DNA from 2 places in the Nocardioides panacis genome. Region 2 is predicted to be linked to the other one. Evidence: predicted binding sites of a transcription regulator. Region 2 holds the regulator's gene; the other holds the start of a gene.
What was found. Region 2 encodes LexA, which represses DNA repair genes until DNA is damaged. Its sites were predicted from a motif close to TCGAACANNTGTTCGA; they were not measured.
Positions count from the first base shown of each region.

Region 1: the regulator LexA is predicted to act here: its motif matches at 2,957-2,972, upstream of KRR39_RS21610 (HNH endonuclease signature motif containing protein).

Region 1 is NZ_CP077062.1:4,421,919-4,436,325, forward strand. Features, by position in the region: gene KRR39_RS21595 (SGNH/GDSL hydrolase family protein) at 136-918, opposite strand; gene dcd (dCTP deaminase) at 996-1,571, shown strand; gene KRR39_RS21605 (GGDEF domain-containing protein) at 1,668-2,693, shown strand; gene KRR39_RS21610 (HNH endonuclease signature motif containing protein) at 3,006-4,295, shown strand; gene KRR39_RS21615 (YchJ family protein) at 4,410-4,814, shown strand; gene KRR39_RS21620 (hypothetical protein) at 4,989-5,150, opposite strand; gene KRR39_RS21625 (DUF4097 family beta strand repeat-containing protein) at 5,313-6,134, opposite strand; gene KRR39_RS21630 (pilus assembly protein HicB) at 6,228-6,788, opposite strand; gene KRR39_RS21635 (heterodisulfide reductase-related iron-sulfur binding cluster) at 7,021-9,672, opposite strand; gene ppk2 (polyphosphate kinase 2) at 9,805-10,665, opposite strand; gene KRR39_RS21645 (IclR family transcriptional regulator) at 10,759-11,523, opposite strand; gene hutH (histidine ammonia-lyase) at 11,605-13,143, shown strand; gene hutU (urocanate hydratase) at 13,140-14,407, shown strand, end outside.
Region 2 is NZ_CP077062.1:1,061,043-1,075,449, reverse strand. Features, by position in the region: gene KRR39_RS05335 (DEAD/DEAH box helicase) at 1-399, opposite strand, end outside; gene KRR39_RS25920 (DUF6318 family protein) at 566-1,132, shown strand; gene KRR39_RS05330 (hypothetical protein) at 1,570-2,013, shown strand; gene KRR39_RS05325 (LysM peptidoglycan-binding domain-containing protein) at 2,230-2,637, opposite strand; gene KRR39_RS05320 (SDR family NAD(P)-dependent oxidoreductase) at 2,771-3,553, opposite strand; gene lexA (transcriptional repressor LexA) at 3,706-4,410, shown strand; gene KRR39_RS05310 (MXAN_6640 family putative metalloprotease) at 4,576-6,234, shown strand; gene KRR39_RS05305 (metallophosphoesterase family protein) at 6,244-6,990, opposite strand; gene KRR39_RS25535 (hypothetical protein) at 7,046-7,177, opposite strand; gene KRR39_RS05300 (ATP-dependent DNA helicase) at 7,211-9,214, opposite strand; gene KRR39_RS05295 (GH39 family glycosyl hydrolase) at 9,335-10,117, opposite strand; gene KRR39_RS05290 (xanthine dehydrogenase family protein molybdopterin-binding subunit) at 10,324-12,408, opposite strand; gene KRR39_RS05285 (FAD binding domain-containing protein) at 12,405-13,394, opposite strand; gene KRR39_RS05280 (2Fe-2S iron-sulfur cluster-binding protein) at 13,391-13,909, opposite strand; gene KRR39_RS05275 (DinB family protein) at 13,956-14,407, opposite strand, start outside.

The DNA.
Region 1 (14,407 bases), 1.5 Mb from region 2:
TGGTGAGCACCGCGCGCGGCCGTGAGGTCCGGGCCGGGGGGCGGCCGCGAGGCCGGCCGCACCGTGCTGGTGGTCCGCTACCGCTGACCGCGCTCGCGGGGCCGGTCCGGGCGGTGCCCGGGCCGGCCCCTCGGCTCACCCCACCCGGGACGGTACGACGGGCGCGAGCCCGGGCCGGCGCGGCGAGAGGGCGTCGCCGGACGACGTGCCGCGGAGCCGGCGCTGCACCCACGGCGCGGCGTGCGCCCGGGCCCAGGCCAGGTCGGCGTCACGGCGCTGGCGCCGGTCCATCTCCGGCAGCGGCGCGAGGTCGAACGGCACCAGGTCGTGCTCGACCCCCAGCGCGTCCAGCACCGCGATCGCCATCCGCTGGTGGCCGGCCGAGGACATGTGCAGCCGGTCCACGTCCCAGAGCCGGGCGTCGCGGTACTCCCGCAGCCGCCAGAAGTCCACGACGGTCGCGCCGTGCGTCTCGGCCACCTCGCGGACCAGCTCGTTGTAGGTCGCGACCCGCCCGCGCAGGTGCCGGAACACCGGCGCGAAGCCGAGGTCGAAGCCGGTGAAGAGCACGACGTGCGCCCCCGAGCCGGCCAGCCGGGCCACGGCCGCGTCGTACCGCTGGACGAGGGCGTCGATGCTGACCCGGGGCCGGAGGATGTCGTTGCCGCCGGCGTAGACCGAGACCAGGTCCGGGCGCAGGGCGAGGGCGGGCCCGACCTGCTCGGCGATGATCGCGTCCATCTTGCGGCCGCGGATCGCCAGGTTCGCGTAGCCGAGGTCGGGGACCGTGGCGGCCAGCCCCTCGGCGGCCCGGTCGGCCCAGCCCCGCACGCCGTTGGGCCGCGTGGGGTCGTGGTCGCCGACACCCTCGGTGAACGAGTCGCCCAGGGCGACGTACCGGTGGAAAGTGCTTGCCATGTGCACCATTCTCGACGGTGTCCACGGCCGGCCGCGATCGGGGGCCCGCGGGCGGGAGGAGTCTGTAGGGTGCCGGTGTGCTGCTCTCCGACCGCGACATCCTCGCCGAGATCGACGCCCGCCGGGTCGCCCTGGAACCCTTCGACGCGGGCATGGTGCAGCCGTCGAGCGTCGACGTCCGGCTGGACCGGTTCTTCCGGGTCTTCGAGAACCACAAGTACCCGCACATCGACCCGGCACAGGACCAGCCCGACCTCACCCGGGAGGTCGAGCCCGAGGGCATGGAGCCGTTCATCCTGCACCCCGGCGAGTTCGTCCTCGGGTCGACGTACGAGGTGGTCACGCTGCCCGACGACGTCGCCGCGCGCCTCGAGGGCAAGTCCTCGCTGGGCCGCCTCGGGCTGCTGACCCACTCGACGGCCGGCTTCATCGACCCGGGGTTCTCCGGGCACGTGACCCTGGAGCTGTCGAACGTCGCGACCCTGCCGATCAAGCTGTGGCCCGGGATGAAGATCGGCCAGCTCTGCTTCTTCCGCCTCTCGTCGCCGTCGGAGCACCCCTACGGCTCGGCGAAGTACGGCTCGCGCTACCAGGGCCAGCGCGGCCCGACGCCGTCGCGGTCCCACCTCAACTTCCACCGCACCGACATCTAGGTCGCACCCACCGGCTGTCCCGCAACCGCCGCGCGGCCGCCCCCGGCTGGGTCACACTTCTCCCGGAAGTCCACCAGGTTCTCGGGAGCGTTTTCGATGGTCGCAGCGGTACGGCGCTGGGCGGTGCCGGTCACCGAGTCCGAGGCGCGGGTGCTCACCAGCGCCTGTCTCGCCGCGTCGGCGCTGTCCGCGTTCTGCTCGCTGGTGCCGTTCAGCCCGACCGCCCCGACCCGGTTCTCCGCGCTGCTCGCCGTCGTCGCCGCCGCGCTCGGCGGGACCCTGTGGGCCTCGCGGCGGCGGCTCGCCCAGGGCGTCGTGCACGCGGTGATCGGCCTGGTCGTGGTGCTGGTCAGCGGCTGCGTCGCGCTGTCCACGACGCCGGTCGGCGCGGCCGTCACCGCGTTCGGCTTCGTGTGGATCGCGATCTTCGTCGCCTGGTTCCACCCCGGCGTCGCGACCCGCCTGCACACCGCGGCGATCGGGGTCGGCCTTCTCGTCGGCCTGGCCTGCAGCGACGCCCCCGCCCTCGTGCAGACCTGGGTCTTCGTGATGGCCACCGTCGCCGGGGTCGCCGGCACCCTCGACGTGCTGGTCCGCCGGCTGCGCCGCGCCGCCGACCACGACCAGCTCACCGGGCTGCTGAACCGCTCCGCGTTCCTGGCCGCCGCGCGGCGCACGCTCCGGCAGCCGCCGGCCCGCCGCGGCCCGGTGTCGGTCGCGGTCCTCGACCTCGACGACTTCAAGCTCGTCAACGACCGCGACGGTCACGCCGCGGGTGACCGGCTGCTGGTCGACCTCGCGACCAGCTGGCAGGCGACGGTGCGACGTACGGACGTGCTGGCGCGGTACGGCGGCGACGAGTTCGTGCTGCTGATGCCGGACACCACCGCCACGGACGCCGCCGAGCTGCTGTACCGGCTGGGTGCCGCCAACACCGCGTCGCGGTGGACCGCCGGCGTCGCGCAGTGGGCCGGCGAGCCGCTCGAGGAGTGGATCGCCCGCGCGGACGCCGACCTGTACCGCCGCAAGGCCCGGCAGCGCGGGCTCGGTGACGCGGGGGCCGGCCGGTCCGTGCTGCACCGGGCGCCGGCGCCGGAAAGCGTCGCCAGCCGCACTGCCTGACGCCGACCCGGCGCCTCTAGCGGCGGAAACTGTGCCGACCCGGCAACTCTGGCGGCGGGAGGGTCGCCGACCCGGCGGCTTTGGTGGCGGGAGGGGCGCCGACCCGGCGTCTTTGGTGGCGGGAGGGGCGCTGACCCGGCGGCTTTGGTGGCGGGATCCCGGTCGAGCCGGTGGGTACGACGGTGTGGGACTGGGCTCGTGCGGGTGCCCGCGCAGGCCAGGTTTCGTGCACCGTTGCCGGCCGGTCGTGGTTGTGCACGGGTGCGGGCATCTGTTCGGAAGTGATGGCTGGTTGTTCTTAGCGTGGTGGGTATGTCGACGACCATCCGGACCGAGGACCAGGCGCATCCGATCGCCCGGTTCTCCGGCCGGCTGCATCAGGTGCTGGACGGGCTGGCGGAGGCGCCGGCGTGGTCGATGACCCCGGACGAGCAGCGCACGGTGGTGGTGGGGCTGGCTCGGGCCGAGGCCCGGCTGGCCGAGCTGCGGCTGCGGGTGCTGGCCGTCGCGGACCGCAACGACGTCGCGGCGGACTCGGCGGCGACCTCGACCGGTGCCTGGCTGGCCCAGGTCACTCGGCGGACCCGGGGTGCCGCGCACGCCGAGGTGGCTCTCGCGGTGGCGTTGGATACCGGGTTCAGCGTGACCCGGGACGCGTTGGCGGCCGGGCGGGTGGATCCGGCGCAGGCGACGGTGATCGTCCGCTCGATCCAGGCGTTGCCGGAGTCGGTGTCGAGGCTGGACCGGGGGCGGGCCGAGGCGCACCTGGTGCGGGCGGCCGGCGAGTTCGACGCGGCGGCGCTGAGGGTGCTGGGGCGGCGGGTCTTGGAGGTGATCGACCCCGACGCCGCGGACCTCGCCGAAGGTCGTCGGCTCGAGGCCGAGGAGGCCGCGGCCGCCCGGGCCACGTTCCTGGAGCTGTCGGCGAACCCGGACGGCAGCCACACCGGCCGGTTCAAGATCCCCGCGCTGCACGCGGCGATGCTGACCAAGATGCTGCACGCCTTCACCCACCCCCGACACCACGACCAGCAGCAGCCAAACAGCCGGGTGAGACTGTCGCGGCCCGAACGGCTGGGGGAGGCGTTCTGCCGGCTCCTGGAGCGGGTGCCCGCCGACCGGCTGCCGGTGGCCGGCGGGATGTCGGCGACCGTGGTGGTGCTGCTGGACTACGACCGGCTGCTGTCCGGGCTCGGCACCGCCACCTTGGACACCGGGCAGCCCCTGTCGGCCGGCGCAGCCCGGCAGCTGGCCTGCGAGGCCGGGATCGTGCCCGCGGTCTGGCGGCGCGCCCTGGGCTCGGCGTCGGTGGTGCTCGATCTGGGGCGGCGGACCCGGCTGCACACCGAGGCCCAGCGCACCGCGCTGACCATCCGGGACCGGGGCTGCACCACGGTGGGCTGCGACCGGCCGGCCGCCTGGTGCCACGCCCACCACGACCAGCCCTGGTCCCAGGACGGACCCACCAACCTCGTCAACGGTCGGCTGCTGTGCGCGTTCCACCACGGCAAGGCCCACTCACCCGGCTACGACACCAGCCACCTGCCCACCGGACAGATCCAAGTTCCACCGACGGACGTGAGAGCATCCGCGCATGGGTGAGCGCCATGGGCTCCTGGACCACGAGGGTCTTCGGACCGCGGCGCTGCTCGGCGTCGTCCAGACCGTGTTCCACGTTCGCAAGCTCCACCGGCACGGCTGACCGCGGAGCCGACGATGACCTCGCCGATCGGGATGACGGAGGACTGCCCCTGCGGCACCGGGCAGGCGTACTCCGCCTGCTGCGGTCCTCTCCACGACGGGCAGGCTGCCGCGACGGCCGAGCAGCTGATGCGTTCGCGGTACTCCGCTTACGCCCTCGGCCGCACCGACTACGTCTTCCGCACCTGGCACCCGCGCACCCGGCCCGACGAGGTCGAGAACGACACCACCCTGACCTGGGAGCGCCTCGAGGTGCTCAGGTCGCAGGGCGGCGGAGCCGACGACCTCGTGGGCGTGGTCGAGTTCCGAGCCCGCTACCGCACGTCGGTGGGCGCTGGGGCCATGCACGAGACCAGCCGGTTCGAGCGCAGGGCCGGCCGCTGGGTCTACGTCGACGGGGACGTCGAGCCCACGAGCTGACCCACAGGGCCGCACCGAACCGGGCGCCGCCTGCGCCGCCAGAGTCGCCGGGTCAGCAGGCGTCGGGCCGCCAGAGTCGCCGGGTCGGCGGGGCGGACGTGACGGGACCCGCTGCGCGGTGGTGGCGCGCAGCGGGTCCGGTCGGTGGTGCGGTCTGCGGGTGCGGCTCGGGGGTCATCCGTCGAGGCGGTCGGCCATCCGGTGCAGGCGGTGGGCGAGCGCGTGCCGACCGTGCGGCTTGTACGTGCCCGGGACGCGGGACCGCTGGGCGGTGGCGACGCGCTCGGCGATCTGCTGGGAGGCGAGCTTCTGGTTGAGGTATCCGAACTCAGACATGGCGGTGGTTCCTCTCGGTGGAACGGGAACGGGTGGTGGTCTCTTCGAGCGTGGCGGGCGCCGTACGGCGGGCGCTTGACCGTCCTTGCGGGACTGACCTGGTGCGGCTCGGGCGGGCGTCGGCGTCGTCGCCCGGGGCGGAGGCCCAGAGCCAGGTGACCCTCACAGCTGCTCCAGGTACACGTCGCCGCTGACCGTCTTGGCGCGGAGCTCGATGTAGTCCTGGTCGCCCTCGGGCTGGCCGGCGCCCTGGAGGTTGGAGCGGACGCTGCCGGTGACGCTGCTGACGTCGGTCCACACCGGGACGCCGGCGGGGATGCCGACCCGGATGTCGCCGGAGGCGTTCTTGGCCTGGAGCTGGCCGCGGCGGGCCCGGTCGATGACCAGGTCGCCGGAGGCAGTGCTCAGGTTGACGTCCTCCTGGGCCTCGCGGACCCGCATGTCGCCGGATCCCGACTTCACCAGGACCGGTCCGGCGGCGTGGTCGATGAGGATGTCGCCCGAGCCGGTGGAGATGTTCACGGCATCCGCGGCCCGGGTCAGCGTGACGTCGCCGGAGCCGGACTTCACGCGCAGCGGGCCGGTCGCCCGGTCCAGCTGTACGTCGCCGGAACCGGTCTCGACGAAGGCGGCCTCACCGGTCTCCTCGAGCCGTACGTCGCCCGAACCGGTCTTCAGCATCGTCTCGCCGAGCCGGCCCTCCGCCCGGACGTCGGCCGACCCGAGCTTGGTGCTCAGCCGGCTGTCGGTGGGCATCGAGACGCGCACGGTGACGTCGTGGGAGGAGCCGAAGAAGCCGGTGCTGCGCGACTTGGCGACCACCAGGATCTCGTCGCCGCGCTGGTCGACGACCACGTCCTCGGCGTTCTTGCCCTCGACGTCGACGACCGTCTCGGTGGTGTCGCCGGCGGTGATGACGAGCTCGCCGCTGCCCAGCTCGACGTACAGGGAGACGGGCTCCGGGGTGGTGAAGGTCCTCTGCATGGTGATCTCCGTTCGTCGGGCCGAGGGCGTGCTCGGCTCCCGGGCCGGCGGTCGCCGGTCGGTGGGGTAGGTGCGGGAGGTGGTGCCGGGTGGCTAGACCCAGCCGGTCATGCGCTTCGAGCCCCGGCCGCGGCCGGAGGCGAACCCCTGCCCGTCGAGGAAGGGGATGCTGGAGAGGTCGATGTCGACGTTGACGGCGCCGCGCTCGCGGGTCGCTGCCCGGACGACGTTGACGATCCAGCTGTTCAGCGAGTGGCCGCCCTTGGTGGCGAGCTCCTCGGCCTTGTACTTCACCGACTCCGGGATCCGCAGCGTGATCCGGGCCAGCGCGCCGTCCTCGTCGTCCTCCGCGTCCTCGGGGGCCAGCGGCGGCGTCGGCGGGGTGGGCGGGGTAGGTGCCTGCATCGGCATCGTGGGTACGTCGACCACGAACTGCGGCTCGCGGCCGCGGAGCCGGACGTCGACGGAGCCGGCCGGGAGGTCGGCGGTGATCTCGGCGGCGGCCTGCGACAGGGCGTCCATCAGGGCGAGCCGGACGGCCGGGTCGAGGGCCAGCGCGAGCCGCTCGGCGGCGGCCTTGGCCTCCGGGCCACCGGCCTCGGCGGCGGCCGCGAGGTCGTGCCGGAGGCTCTCGACGTAGGGGGTGATGTCCATGTGCACCATCCTGACACCAGGGTGACGTCACGTCAAGCATCGATGACGTCATTTCTGACGTCGCTTGGCGTCAGGTGGTGTCAGAGGGCGTCACTTGGCCGGGGCGTCCGCTGGGCGAACCGTCACTCGTGCCACGACACGCCGAGGAAAGTGCTGCACGGGTGACGGGTCGCGGGACGTGGCAGGGCCCGCACCCCGGGAGCGGGGTGCGGGCCCTCTTGGGTTCCGAGTGTCAGAAGAGGCGGTCCTGCTCCTCCACCTGCTTCTTCGCCGGCCGGTCGGTGGCCGGGTCGTTCGTGGCGGGCTCGGAGTCGGCGCCGGGCTGATCCTCGGTGGCCGCCCGCTCCGCGGGGTCCTCCTCGCCGCCGGCGACCTCGGGGGCCGCCGGGCCCGGCTCGGGCTCCACCTCGGGGTGCGACTCGACCTGGGCCTCGGGCTCCGGCTCGGGCTGCGGGTCGGGCTGGGCGGCCTCGACCTCCGGGTCCGGCTCGGCCGTCGCCCCGGCGTCGGCACCGACGTCCTGGTAGTCGCTGACGGTGTCCTGGGTCTGGGTCACGTCGCCCTCCTCGGGCTCGGCCTTCGTCGCGACCGGGTCGGCCGCGGACGAGTCGCCGGTACCCGGTCCGGGACGGTCCAGCAGGGCGGTGGTGGTGCCGGCCGACGCGGCCGCCGTACCGCCGTCGGCGCCGTCCGGGGCAGCCGCCGCGGGGCGCTTGACCGAGGCGAGCAGCATCTGCGCGACGTCGAGGACCTCAACCTCCTCGCGGGCCTTGCCGTCGGCCTGCAGCGAGGTGAGCCCGTCGGACAGCATCACCCGGCAGAACGGGCAGCCGACCGCGATCTGGTCCGCGCCGGTGCCGACCGCCTCGGTGGTGCGGTTCAGGTTGATCCGCTCGCCGGTCTTCTCCTCCATCCACATCCGGGCGCCGCCGGCGCCGCAGCAGAAGGACCGCTCGCTGTTGCGGGGCATCTCGGCCAGCTCGGCGTTGGGGATCACCGCGAGCAGCTCGCGGGGCGGGGAGTACACCTGGTTGTGCCGGCCCAGGTAGCACGGGTCGTGGTAGGTGATCGACTTCTTCGCGACGCTCGGTTCCGCGGCGACCGGGGTCAGCCTCCCCTCACGCACCAGCCGGTTGAGCAGCTGCGTGTGGTGCACGACCTCGAGCTCGACACCGAACTCGGCGTACTCGTTCTTCAGGGTGTTGAAGCAGTGCGCGCAGGTGGAGACGACCTTCTTGACCTTGGCCTCCTTGAACACCTCCGCGTTCTGCATCGCGAGCTGCTGGAAGACGAACTCGTTGCCGGAGCGGCGCGCCGGGTCGCCGGTGCAGGTCTCGCCGTTGCCGAGCACCGCGAACGACACGCCGGCCAGGTCGAGCAGCTCGGCGACGGCGCGGGTGGTCTTCTTGGCGCGGTCCTCGTAGGCGCCGGCGCAGCCGACCCAGAACAGCCAGTCGACCTCGTCGAGGTCCTCGACGTCCGTGCCGACCTGCTTGACCTCGAAGTCCAGCCCCTTCGCCCAGTCCATCCGCGCGTTCGGCGACATGTTCCAGGGGTTGCCCTTGTTCTCCAGGCCCTTGAAGAGGCCGTTGAGCTCGGAGGGGAAGTTCGACTCGACGAGCACCTGGTAGCGGCGCATGTCCATGATGTGGTCGACGTGCTCGATGTCGACGGGGCACTGCTGGACGCAGGCGCCGCACGACGTGCAGTTCCACAGCACCTCGGGGTCGATCACCGCACCGCCGGACGGCAGCGTCGGGTCGCCCTCGGTGGCGCCGACCAGCTCGCGCTCGGCGGCCGCCTTGACGTGGTCGGGGAGCGCGTCCCGGTCGGCCTCGTCGGCCAGCAGGTACGGCGCCTTGGCGTAGGCGTGGTCGCGCAGGTTGGTGATGAACAGCTTGGGGGACAGCGGCTTCTCGGTGTTCCAGGCCGGGCACTGGCTCTGGCAGCGGCCGCACTCGGTGCACGAGGTGAAGTCGAGGATGCCCTTCCAGGCGAAGTCCTCGATCCGGCCGATGCCGAGCGGGGTGTCCTCGTCGAGGTCCTCGATGTTCTCGAAGTCGATCGGTGCGCCGTTGACCATGATCGGCTGGAGGCCGCCGAGCGCCGTACCGCCGTCGGAGCGGCGCTTGAACCAGATGTTGAAGAACGCGGTGAACCGGTGCCAGGCCACGCCCATCGTGGTGTTGCGCGAGATCACGATCATCCAGGTGAAGGAGATGACGATCTTGAGCATCGCGACCAGGTAGATGACGTTGGCCAGCGCGGACTCCGACATCCCGCTGAACAGCTCGCCGATCCAGAACGAGAACGGGTAGTGCAGCGCGTTGGCGGTCTCGCCTCCGTACTGCGAGATCGCGTACTCCGCGCCGCGCAGCACCGCGATGCACAGGCCGACGCCGAGGATGACCGACTCGACGAAGTACGCCTGCCACATCGTCGAGCCGTAGAACCGGCCCTTGGTGCCGCGGGTGCGCTCCTTCGGCCGGGTCACGCGGTAGCCGATGAAGGCGACGATCGCGATCAGCATGCCGACGGTGAAGAGCTCGGAGATCCACTCGTAGAGGAAGAAGTGCCCGACCAGCGGCAGCGCGAAGTGCGGGTCGAACAGCTGGCCGAACGCGGTGAGCAGCGTGAAGAACAGCAGCCCGAAGCCGATGAAGACGAACCAGTGGCCGACCCCCATCGCGGTCCACTGGAGCATCCGGGTGTGCCCCAGGGTCTCCTTGAGCATGTTCGTCCAGCGGGCGGCCTTGTCGTCGGTGCGGCCGACGGCGGGCTGCCCGATCTTGACCGTGGCGATGATCGAGCGGATCGCCTTGACGAACAGTGCGATGCCGACGGCCGCGATGGCCAGGGACACCACGATGGCGAAGATCTGCATGGAGGCTCCTGTGTGCTGCGAGGTAGCTGCGTGCGAGCGTCTGCCGAGCGTAGGGCGACGCGGAGGACCGAGTCACCGGCCGCGCCCTGTGACAAGAATCTTACCTATCGGTAACTTCGCCGCGGCCCGGGGTCAGTACAGCTGCGGCACGAAGGTCTGCTCCACCATCGGCGGCCGCATGTAGGCGATCTTCCGCATGTCCGGGAGCCGCACCGGTGCCGGGGTGACGTCCTCGTAGTCGAAGCGCGAGAGCAGGTGGGTGAGGCAGTTGATCCGGGCCGCCTTCTTGTCGTCGGACGGTACGACGAACCAGGGGGCCTGCTTGATGTCGGTGTACTGGAAGGTGGTGTCCTTGGCCATCGAGTACCGCACGTAGAGCTCGTGCTCGGCCAGGTCCATCTCGGAGAGCTTCCAGCGCTTCAGGGGCTCCTGGTTGCGGGCCTCGAACCGGCGGCGCTGCTCGGCGAAGCTGACCGAGAACCAGTACTTCAGCACCACGATGCCGGAGCGCACCAGCATCCGCTCGAACTCGGGGCAGCTGCGCAGGAACTCCTCGTGCTCGGCCTCGGTGCAGTAGTCCATCACCCACTCGACGTTCGAGCGGTTGTACCAGGAGCGGTCGAACAGCACCATCTCCCCGACCGACGGGAGGTGCTCTACGTACCGCTGGAAGTACCACTGGGTGCGCTGCCGCTCGGTCGGCTTGGGCAGCGCGACGACCCGGACGATCCGCGGGCTGGTGCGCTCGGTGATGGTCTTGATCACCCCGCCCTTGCCGGCCGAGCCGCGGCCCTCGAAGACCACCAGCACCCGTAGGCCCCGGGACTGGATCCAGTGCTGCAGCAGCACCAGCTGCTCCTGGAGCCGGGCCATCTCGGCCTCGTAGACGGCGCTGCGGAGCTTGCCCGCCGAGTTGTAGTGGGCCGGGTTGCGGTCCTTGGGGGAGCCGCCGACGTCGTCCGCCCCCTCGGGAACGGTGTGGTGGTCCTTCATCGAGCCCCTGTCTGGTGGGCCGCGCCCGGACCGCGCGGCCTGTAGGCATCGTCGGTCATGCCCTCGCGGCCAGGCAAGGGCCTTCCGTCCCGGTCACCGGGCGGCGGGCCGGCCGCCCAGCCGTCGGGTGACGGTGTCCGCGCACCGCTGGGTGTGCCGCACCGCGCGGTCCACGTCCACGCCGGCGTCGACGGGGTAGGTCACCGCGACCCCGGCCACCGGGTGCTGGTTGTGGTCGAGGACCGCGGTGGCGACCGAGGCGAACCCCGGGGTGACCTCGCCCTGCTCGACCGCGTAGCCGCGCTGCCGGGTCTCCGCGAGCAGGGTGCGCAGCGCGCTCAGCGACGTCGGGCCGACGCCGTGCCGGTCCACGAACGCCGACCGGTCCGGGAACAGCGCGCGGACCTGGGGCGCGGGCAGCGCGGCGAGCACCGCCCGGCCGCTGGCGGTGAGCTGGGCGGGGAGGCGCACGCCGACGTCGGTGACCAGCGGCGGCCGCCCGGGGGCGCGCTCCTCCAGCACGTAGAGAACGTCGCGCCCGTGCAGCACCGCGAGGTGCGCGCTCTGCCCCACGGCGTCGACGAGCGCGGCCAGGTGCCGGCGGGTGATCCGCTGCAGCGGCTCCTGGCGCGCGTAGCCGCTGCCCACCTCGAAGGCCGCGACCCCGAGCCCGTAGCGGTGCTCCTCGGCGAGGTGCACCACGAAGCCCTCCTCGATCATCGCGGTCACCAGGTGGTAGGCCGTCGAGCGCGGCAGGCCCACCTCGGCCGCGAGCCGGTCCAGGGTCACCGGGTCGGGTTGGCGTGCGAGGTAGCGCAGCACCCGCAACGCCCTGGTCGCCGCCGGCACCTGTCCCATGCCGTCAGGCTATCTCGGATCCGAGACAGTCGGCGGCCCCGCAGGCTGGTGGGCACCGGGTGCGGGGGGTGGAATGAAGCCATGACAACCGTGACCGTGGGCATGGGCCCGGTTTCCTTCGCCGACGTGCTCGCCGTCGCCCGTGACGGGGCCGCCGTCGAGCTGCACCCGGACGCCGTGACCGCCATCGAGCAGGCCCGGCTGACCGTCGAGAAGCTGGCCGCCGCGCCCACCCCGTCGTACGGGATCTCGACGGGGTTCGGCGCGCTGGCCACCCGGCACATCCCGACCGAGATGCGCGCCCAGCTGCAGAAGTCGCTGGTCCGCTCGCACGCCGCCGGCAGCGGTCCCGAGGTCGAGCGCGAGGTGACCCGGGCGCTGATGCTGCTGCGGCTGTCCACGCTGGCGACCGGCCACACCGGCGTCCGCCCGGTCGTCGCGCAGACGATGGCCGCGATGCTCACCCACGGCATCACCCCGGTGGTGCACGAGTACGGCTCGCTCGGCTGCTCGGGCGACCTCGCCCCGCTCTCGCACTGCGCGCTCGCGCTGATGGGGGAGGGCGAGGTCAGCGACGAGCACGGCGTACGTCGACCCGCCGCCGTCGCGCTGTCCGAGGCCGGCCTGGCACCCGTCGAGCTCGAGGCCAAGGAGGGCCTGGCGCTGATCAACGGCACCGACGGGATGCTCGGCATGCTGGTGATGGCGATCGAGGACCTGCGGATGCTGCTCAAGGCCGCCGACGTCACCGCGGCGATGAGCGTCGAGGGGCAGCTCGCCACCGACCGGGTCTTCGCCGCCGACCTGCAGGCGCTGCGCCCGCACCCCGGCCAGGCCGCCTCGGCCGCGAACCTCGTCCGGCTGCTCGCCGACTCCCAGATCGTCGCCAGCCACCGCGGGCCGGACTGCAACCGGGTCCAGGACGCCTACTCGCTGCGCTGCTCGCCCCAGGTGCACGGCGCCGCCCGGGACACCGTCGACCACGCCGCGCTGGTCGCGTCCCGCGAGCTCGCCTCGGCGGTCGACAACCCGGTCGTGCTCGACGACGGCCGCGTCGAGTCCAACGGCAACTTCCACGGGGCCCCGGTCGCCTACGTGCTCGACTTCCTGGCGATCGTCGCGGCCGACGTGGCGTCGATCAGTGAGCGCCGCACCGACCGGTTCCTGGACCGGACCCGCAGCCACGGCCTGCCGCCGTTCCTGGCCCACGACCCCGGCGTCGACTCGGGCCACATGATCGCGCAGTACACCCAGGCCGCGATCGTCTCGGAGATGAAGCGGCTGGCCAACCCGGCCAGCGTGGACTCGATCCCGAGCAGCGCGATGCAGGAGGACCACGTCTCGATGGGCTGGTCGGCGGCCCGCAAGCTGCGCCGCTCGGTCGACGGGCTGGCCCGGGTGGTCGCCATCGAGTACCTCACCGCGGCCCGCGCGCTGGACCTCCGCGGCCCGCTGGAGCCGTCGCCGGCCACCGCCGCGGCGGTCGCGCTGCTGCGCCGCAACGTGCAGGGCCCCGGGCCGGACCGGCACCTCTCGCCGGAGATCGAGCACGCATTCGACGACGTACGCAGCGGCGCCCTGGTGCGCGCTGTCGAGGACACGATGGGAGAGCTGGCATGACCTCTGGACCCCGTGAGGTGCGCGCGCCGCGCGGCCCCGAGCTGACCGCGAAGAGCTGGCAGACCGAGGCCCCGCTGCGGATGCTGATGAACAACCTCGACCCCGAGAACGCCGAGCGCCCCGACGACCTGGTCGTCTACGGCGGCACGGGCAAGGCGGCGCGGTCCTGGGAGGCGTACGACGCCATCGTGCGCGCCCTGACCACGCTGGAGAACGACGAGACGCTGCTGGTCCAGAGCGGCAAGCCGGTCGGCGTGATGCGCACCCACGAGTGGGCGCCGCGCGTGCTGATCGCCAACTCCAACCTGGTCGGCGACTGGGCCAACTGGGAGGAGTTCCGCCGGCTCGAGCACCTCGGGCTGACGATGTACGGCCAGATGACCGCCGGCTCGTGGATCTACATCGGCACCCAGGGCATCCTGCAGGGCACCTTCGAGACGTTCGCGGCGGTCGCCGACAAGCGGTTCGGCGGCACGCTGGCCGGCACCATCACGCTGACCGCCGGGCTGGGCGGCATGGGCGGCGCGCAGCCGCTGGCCGTGACCATGAACGACGGGGTGGTGATCTGCGTCGAGTGCGACCAGTCGCGCATCGAGCGCCGCATCGAGCACCGCTACCTCGACGTGCAGGCGACGTCGGTGGCGCACGCGCTCGAGCTGGCCGTCGAGGCCCGCGACGCCCGCCGGCCGCTGTCGATCGGCGTGCTCGGCAACGCCGCCGAGATCGTCCCGGCGCTGCTGGAGCAGGACGCCCCGATCGACGTGGTCACCGACCAGACCTCCGCGCACGATCCGCTCTACTACCTGCCGGTGGGCACCGCGTTCGAGGACTGGGACACCGAGCGGACGGAGGACCCGGCCGGGTTCACCAAGCGCGCGCAGGACTCGATGGCCGTGCACGTGCGGGCGATGGTGGGCTTCCAGGACAAGGGCGCCGAGGTCTTCGACTACGGCAACTCGATCCGCGACGAGGCCCGCAAGGGCGGCTACGACCGGGCGTTCGACTTCCCGGGGTTCGTGCCGGCCTACATCCGGCCGCTGTTCTGCGAGGGCAAGGGTCCGTTCCGCTGGGCGGCGCTCTCCGGCGACCCGGCCGACATCGCCGCCACCGACAAGGCGATCCTCGAGCTGTTCCCGGACAACGAGCGGCTGCACAAGTGGATCACCATGGCCGGCGAGCGGGTCGCGTTCCAGGGCCTGCCGGCCCGGATCTGCTGGCTCGGCTACGGCGAGCGGCACCTCGCCGGGCTCAAGTTCAACGAGAT
Region 2 (14,407 bases):
GTCGAGCAGGCTGCCCTCCTCGGCGGCGCCCGTCTCGACCCCGTCCTCGTCGACCTCCGCGTCCGGGTCGAACGTGGCGAGCGACTGGTAGGTCAGCGCGGTGAAGAACGTGTCGACCGCCCGGGTGCCGCTCGCCTGGTCGCCGTCCCCGACGAGGTCGGTCCAGCCGCGCAGCCACTGGGACTGGATCGCGGTGTTCGGGCCGAGCACGACGGTGGTGCGCCCGCGGCGGCGCGCGGTCTCCAGCCCGACCAGGGTCTTGCCGGCGCCCGGGGGCAGCACCACCCAGGAGCGCCGGGCCCCCGTCGCCTCGGCCCGCTCGATCGCGTCGAGGGCCCGGGCCTGGTGGACACGGAGCCGGTACGGCGCGCGCGTCTCCGCGACGCCCTCCTGCTGCATGCCCGGATCCTCCCATTCATCACGGTGCCGCGCTCCCGAACCGGTCGGGGTTGTCCACAGATCAGCGGAGAGGTCTTTCCCGATCGCGCGGGCCGTGGGTAGGTTGCCGGAGACGAGTCCGGTTTGTCCGCGCGCGGTCTCGGGTCGAGGGTGAGGGGGGCGCGTCGTGACACAGAGCGTTCGCAGGCTGGCCGCGGTTCTCGTGGCCCTCGCCGCCGCCGTGTCGGGGTGCACGGACTCCGCCAAGCCCCAGCCGCTGCCGAGCACCAGCGCGGCACCGAGCGTGAGCCCTAGTGCGTCGACGTCACCGACCGCCCCGGTGCTGCCCGAGGAGGCGAGAGGCACCTCCGCAGCCAGCGCTAAGGCTTTCGCGCGCTTCTACATCGACACTGTCAATTTTGCAGCCAGGACAGGGATAACGGCTGACCTAGCGACGCTCGGGACACCTCGCTGCGTGTCATGTTCTGCCATACGGAAGAACATTAATCGGATCTACAACGCGGGCGGGACCATTCGATCTTCCGGATGGCAGTTGACGACGGTGGCCCCTGTTCCCAAGCAACCAAAGCGGAGACCAATCCTGGACCTCGGCGTCTTGCAGCCCCCCGAAGTCGTCAAACAGACCAACAAAGGGCCCACCAAGCGATACAAGGGCGGCCGGCAACCCATGACCATGCACTTGCGATGGACGCTGGTCGGCTGGAGCGTTGAACGTCTGGATCTGGTGTCATGAGCCGTCCGCGCGTTGCTTTGATAATGGTCGGGTCACTGCTGTGGACGAGTCTGGCGGGACTGAACCTGCCTGTGCGGGCCGATGGTTGCGACGCCTCCGGAACCTCAAGCGACAGCGTTCTCGACATCGGAATGTCCTGTGCCAGCGCGGGCGAAATGGACCTCGCACCCTCCACCACAGGTGACGGCGACGATGCCAGTGCAAGTGCCGGTCAGCCCAACTTCATCAAGTATCGATGGGTCTCGGTGTGTGCAGGCTCGGAACCAAGCGAGGTACCCGGCCAATCCTTGGACTGCGCCCAGGCCAACATTTGCCCGGACCCAGCCGAGCGCGTCTGGCGTCTATGGGGCCAGACCCCGGCAGGTGACTGGAAGCCATTGACCACTCAGTGCGCCGGCCCCGCAGGACCGCCGCCTGCCGCGACGCCCAAGCCCCAGGTGACGCCCGGACTCGTCCTCACGGCGCTCCGCCGGATCGGACTGCCGGCCCTGCAGGCGCGCACCCAGCCGCGGGACAAGACGCTGGTCAACTTCGCGACGATCTTCTACGCGGACCCGCAGACGTTCACCCGCACCCTCACCCTGCTCGGCCAGTCGGTCGACGTGGAGGCGACGCCCACCTCGTTCGCGTGGCACTACGGGGACGGGACGTCTGCGACCACCTCGACGCCGGGGGCGCCGTACCCGGCCACGGACATCACCCATAGCTACACCGACGCGCACACCACGGTGGCGCCCAGCGTCGACGTCACCTACTCGGCGCGCTTCCGGGTGGGGAACGGCGGCTGGCAGGCCATCCCGGAGACCGTCACGATCGCCGGGCCGACCTCCTCGCTGCGGATCAGTGAGGCCACCGCGGTGCTGTCGGGCGACTACCAGTAGCTGCGGAACGGAACCGGCGTCGACCGGGACCGGGGAGGCCTGGTTCGTTCCGCAGCTCCGGACTGGTCTCGACAAGCTCGACCAGTCGGGGCGGGACGGCGGTGGCAAACAGAGAACGAGGGGCGGGCCGCGGCTGCATGAGCGCGGACCCGCCCCTCGTTTCCCCTCAAGCCGTCGACCCGGGTCGAGGAGGTCGTCGGCAAGCCTGTGGGTGCGTCAGCGCACCGGGACCGCGATCTCCTGGCCGACCCGCAGCGCGGCGCTGGGCAGCGCGTTGAGCTCCTGGATCTGGTGCACCATCTCGCGGACGTGGCCGGGCTCGGCGGTCTCCGAGGCGATCGCCCAGAGGGTGTCGCCCTGGCCGACCTCGACGGTCCGCGTGGCGACCGGGGCACCGGCCTCACCGGTGGCAGCGGAGTGCGAGCCGTAGACCGTCAGCACCGCGAGCAGCAGCCCGAGGAACAGCACCACGGCCACGACCTGGCCACGACGGGTCAGGCGGACGGGTGTCGTCCGCGGGGCGCGGCTGGCGCGCTCACGGGTGAAACCGGGGTTCATCGCGATGGTGCTCATCTGGGACCTCCTGGGGAAGGAGTCGGTCGGGGAGTCGAACGGTGCGTCCATGACCGAAGTTCTATCGAGGACCTCCGACAGTTTCCGGAAGCTGCTCCTCGAACGGCTGTTCGATCGAACACATGTGCGACATTAGAGCATGTGTTCGAACGGATCAAGACCCTGAGCGAACAAACGTTCGAACCTATCCGCGGCGCTCCATCACCCGGCGGCCGACCCGGGCGAACAGCCGGAACCCCGCAGCCGATCGCGACGGGGCCAGCGACCCGACGCGGACGAGGGCTCCCCGCCAGGCCGGCAGGCTGCGCACCACCCGGCGCGAGCCGACCAGCGCGACCGCCGCACGGGCCACCTCCTCCACGGTGAGCAGCCGGCCGGACGAGTGCACGATCGCCTTGGCCGGCCCGTCGGGGCGCATCCCCTCGACAATCGCGGTGTCGACTCCGTCCGGGCACAGCGCGTGCACCCGGACCCCGCGGGGCACCTCGACGCTCGCGGACATGGTGATCGAGACGACGGCCGCCTTCGTCGCGGCGTACACCGCGAGACCCGGGACGGGGCCGAGGCCGGAGGACGACGCGACGTTGACGACGTCACCGCCGCCGTCCCCGAACGCGGCGAGCGCTGCCCGCATCCCCCACAGCACGCCCTTGAGGTTGACGTCGACCAGGGCGTCCACCGACGATGACGCGAGCTCGACCAGGGTGCCGTCGTCACCCACGCCGGCGTTGTTCACCCAGACCGCGAGCCGGCCGTGGCGGGCCGCCTCCCCGGCGACCAGGACGTGCGCCGCCTCGTCGCGCACGTCGTGCGCGAGCCCGGCGACCGCACCCACCTCGCCCGCCGTACGACGGGCGGCCGCACCGTCCACGTCGGTCACCACGACGGCGTACCCACGCTCCACGAGCAGCGCCGCGACCGCCCGCCCGATGCCCCGGCCCGCCCCGGTCACCACCGCACTGTCCATGCCCAGGAGCCAACCAGACGACCTCCGGGACCCGTCGACGGCACCGTCGCCGGGCGACACGCCGTTCGAACAAATGTTTGAACAACGCGTCGCCCGACGACTAACGTGACAGCACGGTCAGGCGAGCGGAACGCGGCAGAAGGAGCAACCCCATGGCAGGCAAGCGCAAGGACACCGGCGGCGGAGCCGACGTCGCGGAGCTCCCGGACGGCCCCCCGGACGCCCACGGCCTGACCCCGCGCCAGCAGCGCGTGCTGACGGTGATCCGGGACTCGATCGAGCGTCGCGGCTACCCGCCCAGCATGCGCGAGATCGGCGAACGGGTCGGCCTGACCAGCTCCTCGTCGGTCGCCCACCAGCTGCGCGTGCTCGAGGAGAAGGGCTACCTCAAGCGGGACCCCAACCGCCCCCGGGCACTGTCGGTGTTCAACCCCGACGAGGCGGAGTCCGTGGACGAGACCGGCGTCGGCGACGCGATGCCCGCGGCGACCTACGTGCCGATGGTCGGCCGGATCGCGGCCGGCGGCCCGATCCTGGCCGACGAGCGGGTCGAGGAGATCATGCCGCTGCCCAAGAGCCTGGTCGGCGAGGGCACCCTGTTCATGCTCGAGGTCGTCGGCGACTCGATGATCGACGCGGCGATCTGCAACGGCGACTACGTCGTGGTCCGCCAGGAGCAGACCGCCGAGAACGGCGAGATCGTCGCCGCGCTCATCGACGGCGAGGCGACGGTCAAGACCTTCCAGCGCAAGAACGGCCAGGTGTGGCTGCTGCCGCACAACCAGGCCTACGACCCGATCGACGGCACGAACGCCACGATCTTGGGCAAGGTCACCGCGGTTCTGCGCCGCGTCTGACCGCTCCGCACGACCGACGGACCGTCCCCTCACGGGGCGGTCCGTCGTCGCGTCCGCCGCTCTGTCCGGCTTTCCCCAGATCGTCCCGGCAGATCTCGCGACACGCGGCACCGACCGTCCCACCGAGGCTAGGCTGACTGTCCCTCTCACAGACCGGTGTCTCCCGTGATCGGACAACTGCTCACCCTCGCTCTCACGACGACTCTGCTCGTCGGGCCCCTCGGCAGCGCCGTCGCCGTGGCGGACCCCGGTCCGGACGTCACCACGGCGACCACCGCCCCCGCGCCCGCACCTACCGTCGGCGAGGGCACCACCCCCGAGCCCGTGCAGGACCCGGCGACCGCGGCCACCCGGGCGCTGGCCGGCGCCCAGGACCTGTTCGCACCCACGACCAGTGCCCCGCAGTCGCGCGCCGACCGCCCGGCCACGCAGCCCACCCGCGACGGCACCCTGGTGCTGCGCGAGCTCGCGCTGCGCGCCCACGACCTGGCCACCCCGGCCGAGCGCCGCTCCGCCCGGCACATCCTGCGCCGGCCCACCGACGGGTCGAACGCGGTCGGCGGCGAGCCGAAGTACACCGTGCCGGCCGCGATGGTCTGCACGGCCACGGTCTGCGTGCACTGGGTGGAGAACGACGCGAACGCGCCCACCGGCTCCGACGGCGACCCCGCCACGGTGCCGTCCTGGGTCAGCCTGACCCTGCAGACGGTCGACGCGGTCTACACGGCCGAGACCGCCGTGATGGGCTACCGCACACCGGTCCCGGACACCGCGGCCATCGACAACGGCGGGGACGGCCGGCTCGACGTCTACCTCGCGAACATCGGTGACCAGGGCCTCTACGGCTACTGCGTCCCCGACGACACCGCGCGCACCTCGGTCCGGGCCGTCTACGGCTACTGCGTGCTGGACAACGACTACGCCGCCACCGAGTTCGGCGGCACCCGCACGCCGGTGGACAACCTCCGGGTGACCGCCGCGCACGAGCTGTTCCACGCGGTCCAGTTCGCCTACGACTGGTCCGAGGACCCGTGGCTGATGGAGGGCACCGCGACCTGGATGGAGGACCAGCTGTTCGACGCGGTCGACGACAACCGCCGCTACCTGGCCGGCAGCCCCCTCGCCGCCTCCGACATGCCCCTGGACTTCGCGACCGCGGACCTGCGTGGGTACGGCGCCTGGCTGTTCTGGCGGTTCCTCAGCGAGTCGTCCGGGCCGGGGAACACCGACGACCCGACGATGATCCGGTACGTGTGGGAGCAGGCGGCCGGTGACGCCTACTCCCTGCAGGCGCTCCAACGGGTGCTGGCACTCAAGGGCACCACGATCGCGGAGACGCTCGCCCGGTTCGGCGTGTGGAACCGCGACCCCGCGCACTACTACTCCGAGGGGCACGCCTACCACGCCTCGCCGCTGCTCGCCTCCCGCACGCTGAGCCGCAGGTCGCCCACGTCGCACCCGCACACCGCCACGCTGTACCACCTCGGCCAGCTGTTCGTGCGCTACGTCCCGAGCCCGTCGTTGGGCCGGCACGCCACGCTGCGGGTCGCGGTCGACATGCCGGCGACGTACCGCGGCTCCCTCGCCCGGGTCATCGTGCACCACCGCAACGGCAGGGTGGTGGGCTACCCGGTGCGGCTCACCCGCTCCGGCGCGGGCACCCGGCTGGTCGGCTTCTCCTCGCACGAGGTCAGCTCCGTCGAGCTCGACCTGATCAACGCGAGCACCCGCTACCGGTGCCACCAGAACACCTACGAGAGCTGCTCGGGCCTCCCGCTCGACGACGCGCTGACCACCCGGTACGCCGCGCACGCCAGCCGGTGACTCCCCGGGTCAGCTGAGCGCGACGAGCAGCAGCGGTCCGCCGTCGTAGCGGCCGCCGTCGATCGCGACCACCAGCCCGTCGGCGTACGTCAGCGGACCCTCGACCTGCGCGGACGGTACGTCGAGCAGGCTGCCGATGATGCTGTGGCCGTGCACGATCTGCTCGCCTCCGAGCGTGTCGAGCACGGCCCTCGCGACCCGGGCGCCGTCGGTGCCGTTGAAGTCGAACCGGCTGGTGAGCGCGGCGAACACGTCGAAGTGCTCCTGCGCGTCGTCACCGGCGAGCAGCCCGGCCACGGTGGCGTTGACCTCGTCGACGGACGACCCCCAGGCGAGGTAGTCGGTGGTGTCGGAGTGCATCAGCAGGCGGTCGCCGGCCCGGGCCATCGCCGGCAGCCTGCGCACCCAGGCGACGTCGTCCGCGGTGAGCCCGGCCTGGTCCATCTCGTGCCCGCCGTTGAGCAGCCACAGCTCGGCGAACCGGGTGTCGGGGAACAGGTGGTAGCCCAGCATCAGCGCCTCGTGGTTGCCGAGCAGCACCCGCACCCGGTCGGGGGCCTGCTCCTGCAGCGAGCGCACGAACCGGATCACCCCGATGCCGTCCGGGCCGCGGTCCACGAGGTCGCCGAGGACCCACAGGTCCGTCTCGCCGCCGGTCCAGCGGTCCTCGCCGTCGACCAGCCCGGCGTGCTGCAGCACCTCGCGCAGGTCGTCCAGATGTCCGTGCACGTCGCTGACGACGTAGGTGCTCCCCATGCGGACATCCTTCCAGCCGCCGCGCGCCCGACGAGCGTCGGCTCACCCGGGAGGGCTACGGGGTCAGCGGCCGGTGCACCGTGGTGACCGGCTTCGCGTCACCCGGGTCATGCTCCGCGGCGGCGCCGACCACGAGCAGGAGGCAGGCCACGACCAGGGCGACCATCGACCACGGGTTCCGCTGCATGGCGAAAACGCTAGCACCGGGGTTCGCGCCGCGTCAGGAGGCGAGCCGCTTGAGCGCGGAGAGCACCACGGACCGGTCGGTGGTCGACCACATCGGCGGCAGCGAGGCGCGCAGGAAGCCGCCGTAGCGGGCGGTGACCAGCCGGGGGTCCAGGATGGCCACCACGCCCTTGTCGCTGGTGGTCCGGATCAGCCGGCCGCTGCCCTGCGCGAGCAGCAGCGCGGCGTGCGTCGCGGCGACCTGCATGAACCCGTTGCCGCCGGCCTGGTCGGCGGCCTTCTGCCGCGCGGACATCAGCGGGTCGTCGGGGCGCGGGAACGGGATCCGGTCGATCAGCACCAGCTGGCAGGTGTCGCCGGGCACGTCGAGCCCCTGCCAGAGGCTGAGCGTGCCGAACAGGCAGGCGTGCGGGTCCTCGACGAACAGCCGGGCCAGCTCGGGCAGCTGCGCCTCGCCCTGGGCCAGGATCGTCAGGTGCGGCAGCCGCTCGCGGGCCGCCTCCGCCGCCGCCTCGGCCGCCCGGCGGCTGGAGAACAGCCCCAGGGTGCGGCCGTCGGCGGCGTCCACGAGGTCGACGATCTCGTCGAGCTGGGCGGCCCCGAGGCCGTCGCGACCGGGCGGAGGCAGGTGCTTGGCGACGTACAGGATGCCCTGCCGGGCGTAGTCGAACGGTGACCCGACGTCGATGCCGCGCCACGGCTGCCGGCCGTCGTCGGGCGCCGCCGGCTCCGGGGACTCCGCCAGCGAGTGGTCGACGCGCTCGCTGGGCTTGAGCCCGAGCGAGGTGGCCACCGAGCTGAAGTCGCCGCCGAGCATCAGCGTGGCGCTGGTCAGCACCACGGTCTTCTCGGCCAGCAGCCTGTCGCGCAGCGGGCCCCACACCTGCAGCGGCGCCACGCAGAGCTGGTCGCCGCCGCGGGCCCGGTCGCGCTCGGAGAGCCACAGCACGTCGGCCTGGGAGTTGGCGGCCATCCGCTCGCTGTTCTTGAACAGCTCCTGCACCGCCCCGCGGGCCTGGGTGCGGCCCGCGTCGCCCTCGCCGTCGGACTGCGACTCCTTGGGGAACGCCGAGATCAGCGCGCGCGAGGCGTCCCGGACCAGCTGGACGGCGTCCGAGAGCGGCTCCGGCAACGTGTCGAGGCGTCCGGGTGGGCACTCGTCGAACGCGGCGCGCAGCGCGTCGCCGGCGTCCGCGAGGTCGTCGGCCTCCATGCCCTCGACGTGCCGCTGGGCCCGGCGCGCGGTGCGCTCGACCTCCGGCACGGACAGCTCGTCGGTCGCCGCCTGGGTGACCCGGGCGGACAGCTCGTGGGCCTCGTCGATCACCACGACGTCGTACTCGGGGATCATCGGGACGCCCTCGATGGCGTCGATCGCCAGCAGCGAGTGGTTGGTGACGATCAGCTGGGACTGGGCGGCCTTCTCCTTGGCCCGCTCCGCGAAGCACTCGTCGGAGAACGGGCACTTGGCCGCGCCGAGGCACTCGCGGTGGTTGACCGAGACCTGCCGCCACACCTTGTCGCCGTGCTTGGGCGCCGAGTCGCGGTCCCCGTTGCCCTTGACCTGGGTCTGCTCCTCGGCCCACGCGCGCAGGGCGAGGACCTCGCTGCCCATCGAGCCGGTCGGCATCTCCACGAGCGCGCCCTGCTCGTCCGGCACGCCCTCCCGGATGCGGTGCAGGCAGGCGTAGTTCGAGCGGCCCTTGAGCACGGCGTACGACGGCTTCTTGTGCAGCACGTGGTCGGCGGCCTCGAGCAGCGCCGGGATGTCCCGCTCGACGAGCTGGTGCTGCAGGGCCAGGGTGGCGGTCGCGACGACCACCCGGCGGTCGTGCAGCAGCGCCGGGACGAGGTAGCCCAGCGACTTGCCGGTGCCGGTGCCGGCCTGGACCAGCAGGTGCTCCCCCGACGTCATCGCCCGGGCGACGGCCTCGGCCATCTGGATCTGGCCGGCCCGCTCCTGGCCGCCGAGCGCCTCCACGGCGCTCGCCAGGACCTCACGGACTCGGGAGGTGGGCGGGGCGTCGGTCTCGGGCACCGGAGCACCCTACCGAGAACGGCCGACGTTCCCCGCCCCCGCTCCACAGGCCCCCGAGCCGACGCCGACCCGGCGGGTGTGGCGGGCGTACGCCCGCCAGACCCGCCGGGTCGGCAGGGGTCAGCCCGCCGGAGTCGCCGGGTCGGCGGGGGCGAGGTGCAGGAACGAGATCGAGGGCATCGGGAGGGTGGTCGTCACCGTCACGGTGCCGTCGGCGTCGGCCAGCACCTCCCGCGGCTCCTCGAGCGCCTCGAGCCGGTCGGCGGCGCGCAGCGCCGCCCACTGCTCCTCGTCGGGCCAGGCCTGGTCGCCGTCGCGCAGCGCGCCCCAGGTCCCGGCGACGTTCGAGTGGTCGGCGTCGACCCGGTCGTGGGTCAGCGTGTACGACGCCCCCGCGACCAGCCCGTCGACGCGGACCGTGACGTCGCGGTCGTGCGGCTCGGAGCCGGCCGCCTTGGTCTGGTCCAGGGTCATGTTCCAGGCCAGCACCGAGACGGCACCGTCCTCGGACCGGGTCGCGAGCGTCTCCACCAGCGACCCCGCGCCGTCGCCGGCCAAGGTCACCGGCAGCCTCCGCTCGTCGAGCCGCTTGAGCAGCGCCAGCGCCCACCAGCGGGGCTTGCGCAGCTCGCCGATGGTGCGCAGGCCGAACCCGCCGTGCAGCAGCGCCGGCGGGCGGCCGAGCTCCTCGAAGTGGTCGGAGACCACCCAGTAGGACAGCGCCTCGATGCGGCCCATCGACGAGGCCATCCCGCGGAGCAGGAACACCCCGGAGAAGACCGCGTCGCTGACCTCGTAGAAGTGCGTCGGGGTGACGCCCCACTCGGTCCACCAGATCGGCGTGCCGCCCCGGCCGTAGCGCTCCAGCGACGGCCGGATGAAGTGACGAGCGACACATGTCAAGGGCAGGTCCAGCCCCTCCCCCCGGCTTGTAACGCGGGGTTATGGACGCTGGAGCAGCGGTACGACGCCGGCGAACCGTCCACAGCACACGACAAGGGCGGCGGCCGTCCCGCAGCGCCGGCTCCGCACGGCCCGTGGACGGTTCGCACGCGGCGTACCTGGGGTGCAGCGTCCATAACCCCGCGTTACAAGCGGGGGGCGGAGGGTCAGGGCAGGAGCAGCTTGTCCGGGGTGATCGGGAGGTCGCGGATCCGTCGGCCCGTCGCGTTGTGGACGGCGCTGGCCACCGCGGCGGCGGTGCCGGTGATGCCGATCTCGCCGATGCCCTTGGCGCCCAGCGGGTTGGCGTGCGGGTCCTCCTCGTCGAGCCAGGTCACGTCGATGTCGCCGATGTCGGCGTGCGAGAGGACGTGGTAGTCCGCGAGGTCGTGGGTGACCACGTGGCCCAGCGCGTGGTCCACGACCGACTTCTCGTGCAGCGCCATCGACAGCCCCCACACCATGCCGCCGATCAGCTGCGAGCGGGCGGTGCGCGGGTTGACGATCCGGCCGCAGGAGAACACCCCGACCATCCGGGGCACCCGCACCTCCCCGGTGTCGACGTTCACCCGGGCCTCCACGAACTGCGCGCCGTAGGAGTGCGTGGCGTACGCCGGCTCGCCGGGCGGCTCGGTGGTCGCCTCGGTGGTGGCACCCGCCTCGGGGGCGTCGCCGTGCTCGACCCGGAACCGCTGGCCGGCCAGCAGGATCGCCGAGCCGTGCGAGGCCAGCCCGGCCGACCCGCCCTCGACGGTGGCCCTGGGCAGCTGAGTGTCGCCGATCTCGAGGTGCACGTGGTCGAACGGCATGCCCAGCGCGTCCGCGGCGATCTGGGTGAGCGCGGTCCACGAGCCGGTGCCGATGTCGGCCGCCCCGATCCGGACCGAGTAGTGGCCGTGGCCGCCGTAGGAGACCGACGCGGTATTGCCCGGCATGAGGTAGGCGGGGTACGTCGAGCTGGCCATCCCGAGGCCGACCAGCCAGTCTCCCTCGCGCCGCGAGCCGGGTGCCCGGCGCAGGTCCCACCCGAAGCGGGCGGCGCCCTCGTGCAGGCACTCGACGAGGTGCCGGCTCGACCAGGGCAGGCCGGTCTCGGGGTCGGTCGCCGGGTCGTTGCGCACCCGCAGCTCGACCGGGTCGAGGCCGACGGTCTCCGCGAGCTCGTCCATCGCCGACTCGAGGCCGAACATGCCGGGCGCCTCCCCCGGCGCCCGCATCCACGACGGCACCGCGACGTCGAGCGCCACCAGCCGGTGCGTCGTACGACGGGCGTCGCCGGCGTACATGCTGCGGGTGCCGACCGTGGTCTGCTCGGCGAACTCCTTGATCCGGGAGGTCTGCTCCACCGCCTCGTGCGAGACCGCCGTGATCCGGCCCTGCGCGTCGGCGCCGAGCCGGACCCGCTGCAGGGTGGGGGTGCGGTAGCCGACGAGCGTGAACATCTGCTGGCGGGTCAGCACGAGCTTCACCGGGCGGCCCGGGAGGAGCTGCGCGGCGAGCACCACCAGCACGTTGTGCGCGTGCGGCATGCCCTTGGAGCCGAAGCCGCCGCCGACGTACGGCGACACCACCCGGATCGCCTCGGGGTCGAGGCCGAGGATCCCGGACAGCCGGGTCCGCACGCCGTGCACGCTCTGCGTGGAGTCGTGCAGGGTCAGCCTCGGACCGTCCTGCCACAGCGCGGTGCACGCGTGCGGCTCCATCGGGTTGTTGTGCTCCATCGGCGTCGTGTAGCGGTGGTCCACCACGAACTCCGCGGCCGCCAGCGCCTGGTCCACCCCGCCGTCGTCGGTGTCCGCGGGGTAGGACGGGTTGACCTGGCCGGGCTCGTAGAGGTCCGGGTGGTCCTCGCGCAGCTCGGTGTCGTGCGGGTGCTGGTCGTAGGTGACCCGGACCAGCTCGGCGGCGTGCCGGGCGGTCTCCGGCGACTCGGCCACCACCGCGCCGATGATCTGGCCGCGGAACGCGACGCCCGGCGACTGCAGGACGGCGTACTCCTGGTCGCTGGTGTCCGCCAGGGCGGGCGCGTTGAGGTGGCTGAGCACCAGCAGGACACCCTCGAGCGCCTCGGCCGCCGAGGAGTCGAACCCGGTGACCCGGCCGCGGGCGACGGTGGCCTGGACCGGGTGCAGGAAGGCGGGGTTGTCCACGACCTGCTCGTAGGCGTACTTCGCCAGGCCCAGCACCTTGGCCTCCCCGTCGATGCGGGCGACGGGGGTGCCGACGGACGCGCGCGGCTCGGTGACGGTCATCGGGATCCTCCGGCGAGGTTGCGCAGCGTGGCGGTGATCGTGTTGACGGCCATCGGCACCTTGAAGGCGTTGCCGTCCAGCGGGACGGCGGCGGCGAGCTCGGCCTCGGCGGCGGCCCGGAACGCCTCCTCGGTGGCCGGTCCCCCGCGCAGCCGCTCCTCGGCGACGCTGGCCCGCCAGGGCTTGTGGGCCACCCCGCCCAGGGCGATCCGGACGTCGTGGACGGTGCCGCCCGAGGCGTCGAGGACGGCGGCGACGGACACCAGCGCGAAGGCGTACGACGCGCGGTCGCGCACCTTGCGGTAGGCCGACCGGCTCGCGTCCGGCAGCGCCGGCAGCTCGACGGCGGTGACAAGCTCGCCCTGCGCGAGCGTGGTGTCCAGCTCGGGCCGGTCACCGGGCAGCCGGTGGAAGTCGCTCATCGGGACGCGGCGCTCGCCGTCCGTGCCGAGCACCACGACGACCGCGTCGAGCGCGGCGAGGGCGACGGCCATGTCCGAGGGATGCGTGGCCACGCAGTGCTCGGAGGCACCGAGGACGGCCGCGCTGCGCTGGAACCCCTCGCGGGCCGGGCACCCGGAGCCGGGCTCGCGCTTGTTGCAGGGCGTGGTGACGTCCTGGAAGTAGACGCAGCGGGTCCGCTGCAGCAGGTTGCCCCCGGTGGTCGCGACGTTGCGGATCTGCCCCGAGGCGCCGGCCAGCAGCGCCTGCGCGAGCACCGGGTACCCCCGTCGTACGGCGGCGTGGGCGGCCAGGTCGGCGTTGCGGACCGCGGCCCCGATCCGCAGGCCGCCGTCCTCGAGGCCCTCGACCTCGTCGAGCGGCAGCCGGCTGACGTCGACGAGCACGTCGGGGGTGGCCACGCCGAGCTTGAGGTGGTCTACCAGGTTGGTGCCGCCCGCGACGTACACCGCCTCGGGGCTGCCGGTCACCCGGGCCACCGCCTCGGCGGGGTCGAGGACCTGCTCGTAGGTGAACGGCTTCACCGGGCCACCTCCGCGATCGCCGCGACGATGTGGGGGTAGGCGCCGCACCGGCACAGGTTGCCGCTCATCCGCTCCCGGATCTCCTCGTCGGTGAGCTCGGCTCCCCCGTCGAGACCGGCCTCGAGGTCCTCGGTGACGTGGCTCGGGTGGCCGGCGCGGGCCTCCTCGAGCATGCCGACGGCCGAGCAGATCTGGCCCGGGGTGCAGTAGCCGCACTGCAGCCCGTCGTGGTCGATGAACGCCTGCTGCACCGGGTGCAGGTCGTCACCGACCCGCAGGCCGGCCGAGGTGACCACGTCGGCGCCGTGCTCGGCGACCGCGAGGCGCAGGCAGCTCAGCGTGCGACGGCCGTCGAGCAGCACCGTGCAGGCACCGCACTGGCCGTGGTCGCAGCCCTTCTTGGGGGAGGTCACCCCCAGCCGGTCCCGCAGGGTGTCGAGGAGCGTGGTCCGGGTGTCCACGGTGACCGTGCGGGAGACCCCGTCGACGGTCAGCGTGAGAGTGGATTCGTGCACCACCCCCCGCTACCCGGGGCGCCGATCGGGAAACCGGTCCGGGACCCTATTCGCCGCGGGTGCCGTCGATGGCCTCGCGCAGCAGGTCGGCGTGCCCGTTGTGGCGGGCGTACTCCTCGACCATGTGGGTGAAGATCCAGCGCAGGTTGTAGGACGTGCCGCCGTCCTCCTCGACCTCGTCGAGGCGGTGCCGGCGGAGCCGGTCGCTGATCGTGTCGACGGTCTCGCCGTAGCGGGCCAGGTCGGCCTCGGCGTCGGCGTGCGGCACGCCGTGGAAGTCCCCGTCGGGGTCGGCCTCGGTGCAGTAGAGCTCGGTGACCGGCTCGCCCAGGAACGGCAGGAACCAGCCCCGCTCGACCTCGGTGAGGTGCCGCACCAGGCCGAGCAGGGTCAGCCTCGAGGTCCGCAGCGGGCGGACCTTGAGCTGCTCGAGGGTCAGCCCCTCGCACTTCATCAGCAGGGTGGCCCGGTGGAAGTCGAGCCACCCGTCGAGCACCT